2 regions of the Kitasatospora sp. NPDC056651 genome follow, and region 2 is predicted to be linked to the other one. Evidence: riboswitches for the same ligand, from Rfam matches in the RefSeq annotation. Region 2 holds a riboswitch; the other holds the start of a gene.

Region 1 (2,195 bases), on a different contig from region 2:
CTGGACCAGGAGAAGACCGAGGCGGCCGCGGTGCTCTCCTCGCTCGAGACCACCACCAAGGACCTGAACCAGGCCAAGACGGACGTCAACGCCAAGCTGAAGGCCGCCCAGGACCTGCTGAACTCGCTCAGCGCCGCCGACCGCGCCGCGCTGAAGGCCCAGCAGACGCAGGACGACCGCGCCTCGCGCGGCAGCGACCGGGTGGACCTCGGCAGCCTGCCGGCGGCCAGCGGCTACGCGGCCACCGCGGTGTCCAAGGCGATGGGCAAGCAGGGCTCGCCGTACGTGTGGGGCGCCACCGGGTCGACCACCTTCGACTGCTCGGGCCTGATGGTCTGGGCGTACGGGCAGGCGGGCGTCTCGCTGCCGCGCACCTCGCAGGAGCAGGGCCACTACGGGACCCGGGTGCCGTCGCTGGACCAGGCCCAGCCGGGCGACCTGGTGGTCTACGGCCCCGACATGCACCACGTCGGGATGTACATCGGCAACGGCATGGTGGTCCACGCGCCGCACACCGGTGACGTGGTGAAGGTGATGAAGGCCGACGCGATGCAGATCAACACCATCCGCCGGGTCTGACGGCCCGACATGCCCGAGGGGCCTTCGCGGCCCTGTGATCAGCGCCACCTCCGCTCGGGGGTGGCGTTGGGGTTTCCCGCCCCTTTCGCGACCACATGCTGAGAACCGATCAGCCTTGTGTGTATCAGTGGTCACCATCGGTCATTTTCACAAAAGAACTTGGGTAATCTTCTGTCTTTTTTCTGACAAGGATTTGAACGGATCACGGTTCAGTTACTAGGGTCATGATTCGAACCACCGCACTGTCGATCGCCCAGCCTGGGTGGCGGCGGTGGTTCCCGCCGAGTTCGCGAGGCAGCGGGGCAGGTCGAAGCGCCTGCCCGACAGGGGAGCCCAGTAGTCGGGGGCGCTGCGGAGCGGAGCCGGGGAACCATGTTCCTCCGGGGTGAATCGGCGCCAGGTCGGCCGCGGGAGCGGCCGTGAGGCGTCGTAGGGCATGCTTCCGGCCCGAACCCGTCAGCTCACCCGGTAGGCGGCCGCAGGAAGAAGGAGTCCGCCTTCGTGGCGTCCCATCGTCGTCCCAAGCCCGCCGGCCGCACCCGCGTCTCGATCATGACCGGCCTCGCCGCCGCAGCCGTCGCCCTCTCCGCGCAGTCCGGCGCCCACGCCGACCCGCAGCCGACCAAGGAACAGGTCAAGGAGCAGGTCGACCAGTACAACGAGCAGGCCGAGGTCGCGACCGAGAAGTACAACGCCTCGCTGGAGAAGCAGCAGGAGCTGGAGAAGCAGGTCTCCGGCCTCCAGGACCAGGTGGCCCGTCAGCAGGCCCAGGTGACCGAGCTCCAGGGCGGGCTCGCCGAGATCGCCGGCGAGCAGTACCGCAACGGTGGCATCTCGCCGACCGTCCAGCTGATGTTCTCCTCCAGCCCGGACACCTTCCTGAACCAGGCCGGGGCGCTGAACCAGGCCGGGGACAGCCAGAAGAACCAGCTGAAGCAGCTCCAGGAGCAGCAGCGCAAGCTCGACCAGGACCGCACCGAGGCCCAGGGCAAGCTCGCCGAGCTGGACTCCACCACCCAGCAGCTGAAGTCCTCCAAGGAGGAGGTCCAGGGCAAGCTGAAGGCGGCCCAGGACCTGTTCAACACGCTGTCCGAGCAGGACCGCCAGGCGATCCAGCAGGCCGAGCAGAAGGCCGCCGCCGACGCCAAGGCCAAGGCCGACGCCGCCCAGGCCCAGCAGGGCGGTGCCGACCGCGCCTCGCGCGACAACGGCCGCAGCGACCTCTCGGCCCCCTCGACCACCGCTCCGGTGAAGGTGGCCGCCGGCAGCTCGCGCGGTGCCGCCGCCCTCTCGTACGCGGCCTCCAAGATCGGCAGCCCGTACGTCTGGGGCGCCACCGGGCCGGGCTCCTTCGACTGCTCCGGCCTGATGGTCTGGGCGTACAACCAGGCGGGCGTGTCGCTGCCGCGCACCTCGCAGGCGCAGGCCGGGGCCGGCACCCGGATCGGCACGGACCTCTCCAAGGCCCAGCCCGGCGACCTGCTGATCTTCTACAGCGACGCCCACCACGTCGGCATCTACGCCGGCAACGGCCAGGTGCTGCACGCCCCCAAGCCGGGTGCGTCGGTGCGCTACGAGGCGGTCTCCAACATGCCGCTGGCCTCCATCGTGCGGGT
Region 2 (2,195 bases):
GAGCCCGGGTTGCGGGAGGGACGCAGCGCGACCGCCCTCATCCCGGTCCGGCTCGACCCGGAACTCCCGGCGGGCACACTGAGCGGCGGCTCGGTCGAAGTGCACGGCGCGGACGACCCGGACGAGAGCAACAACCGGCAGCCGTTCGACATCACGGTCGTCGCGACGGCCGCCGGCTCCTGAACCGTGCGGTCCTGCCGGTGGGCGCTCACCGCCGAACGCCCGCCGGTGGACGGTACCGCCCCTCGCCCACCGAGGGGTCGGTTGTCAGGAGGTCGGTGATCAGCCGAGTCGGCTCGGGGTGGCCGGCCCGGCCGGGGTCCGCGTCGACGTCCCGGCGGCGGAGACCACCAGCTGCTGCGAGCCCAGGTCGTGCCAGGTGCCGTCGAGGTCCTGCCAGAAGCCGAACTGGGTGTACGTCCCGGTCGGCAGGGTGCGCGCGGCGCTGGTGAAGTCGAACCCCTCCGGGCAGATCCGCACGTCGGACGCGTGGCCGGGGAAGTCGAGGTTGTTCCCCCGGGCGTCGCGCACGCCCACGCCGACGGTCTTCGCGGTGACGCAGTCCGAGGAGTGCAGAGCGAGCGAGGCGGCCACGGCCTTGCCCGCGACCATGGCGGCGGGGACGAGCCGGTCCTGGGTGACGGTCGGCGCGGCGGCCGCGACGGCGGCGGTGGCAGTGGCCTGGGCACCGGTGGTGGACGGCACCCCGAGCAGGCCGGCGCCGCTGATGGCGAACGCCCCGGCGGCGGCGAGGGCCGCGTTGCGGCCGCGGTGGGACGGGCGGGCGTGGCGCGGTGCGCGACGGCGGCCGGGCACGAACGCGGGCCGGCGCGTGGGGCTGTCGGGCTTGGGCATGGGGTCACCTCGTCGACGCCTGCGAGGTGAGCTGTCGGGTTCGGGCTGAGGTTGCCCGGCCGCCCGGGGAGCGGCTTCACCCCTGGGCCCTCTCTTCCGGACCTTGCCGGGCCCGCGATGCCAGGCAAGATCCGACGAGTTCCGGCAAGATCCGGAAGAGAGGCCCAGCCGCGGCCCGCACGCGGGGCGTACGGACCGGGCGCTGACCTTGGTTCCCCCGCTCCCGTCCGCTGTGGTGCTCGGTGACCCGCCGACGGGTGGACGGGACTCGGCGTCCCGGCGACGGGGTCCGCGAGGGCGGACGACCGTTGCAGGCTAGGCGGGTCGTCCGTGAACGGACAACTCGGCCGGGCCGGTTGTCGCGCAGGTCACAGTGGTGTCGATCAACGACTCCGAGGGGCAGCCGAGTTGATCGACTTCCGGGAGCGGGATGGCGGGAGGAACCGGGGGGAGGCCGCCGACCAGGCCGACCGGGCCGACCGGGCCGATCAGGTGTGGCGTGGCCTGGTGTGGTCTGGCCTGTCAGGTCAGGTCAGCCGAGCCAGGCGTCGACCTGGCTCTCCGCCTCCGGCGCCCAGGCGAGCCTCATGTGGTTGAGGCCGCTGAGCAGCCGGGTACCGCCGACCGTCGCGATGCCGGTGGTGTCCAGCGCGCTCGCGGTGAACACCAGGCCGTCGCTCGGCCCGCGGTTCTCGTTGAGCACGCCCGGGATGTCGGCCGACCCGCCAGCCAGCAGGTAGGTGCGCACCGAGGCCGGGATGCCGGCCTGCCGGAGCGGCGCGATCAGCGAGCCCGCGTCGATCGCCGCCTGGATGCCCTGGCCGGAGGTGTAGAAGCCATGGCCGCCGTAGTAGGTGGTCCACCAGTCCTGGGCGGTGGAGTCCACTCCGTAGGTGCCGTCCCAGCGGGCGAGCAGTTGGCGTTGGCCCGGGTAGCAGTCGTAGCCGCCGCTCGGCAGGACGCCGAGGCAGGGCTGCGCGGTGTACGTGCCGTAGCAGGTCATGGAGAGGTGCGGGGACGGCGCGTTGGCGGTGCCGCCGCAGGCGGGCCAGGTGGCCAGGTCGAAGTCCCAGCCGTGCGCGTACACGTAGTCCAGCCCCCCGTTCGGCCCGCCGAGGGTGACCAGCCGGCGCACGTCACCCGCGTAGGACCTCCCCCAGGAGGGCTTCACCGAGGACACGTACGCCCGGGCGGCCACCTCACCCTTGCTCCACGCCACCACGTCGACCTGGGAGACCCCGAGCCGGTCCCGGATCAGCGCGACGGCGTCGCCGACGGCCTGCGCCTGGAGCAGGTTGTCTCCGTGCTTGTGGGCGAAGCCGATCGCGAAGACCCGGTGG

The links. Region 2 has a riboswitch for cyclic di-AMP ahead of ACFRAR_RS00695 (hypothetical protein). Riboswitches for the same ligand answer to the same signal wherever they lie in the genome.
Region 1: another riboswitch for cyclic di-AMP. It lies ahead of ACFRAR_RS08485 (NlpC/P60 family protein); the one in region 2 lies ahead of ACFRAR_RS00695 (hypothetical protein).

Annotation. Positions count from the first base shown of each region.
Region 1 is NZ_JBHTWX010000014.1:37,242-39,436, reverse strand. It holds gene ACFRAR_RS08490 (NlpC/P60 family protein) at 1-579, shown strand, start outside; cyclic di-AMP (ydaO/yuaA leader) riboswitch at 917-1,070, shown strand; gene ACFRAR_RS08485 (NlpC/P60 family protein) at 1,081-2,195, shown strand, end outside.
Region 2 is NZ_JBHTWX010000001.1:176,569-178,763, forward strand. It holds gene ACFRAR_RS00690 (hypothetical protein) at 1-183, shown strand, start outside; gene ACFRAR_RS00695 (hypothetical protein) at 283-855, opposite strand; cyclic di-AMP (ydaO/yuaA leader) riboswitch at 857-1,002, opposite strand; gene ACFRAR_RS00700 (esterase/lipase family protein) at 1,388-2,195, opposite strand, start outside.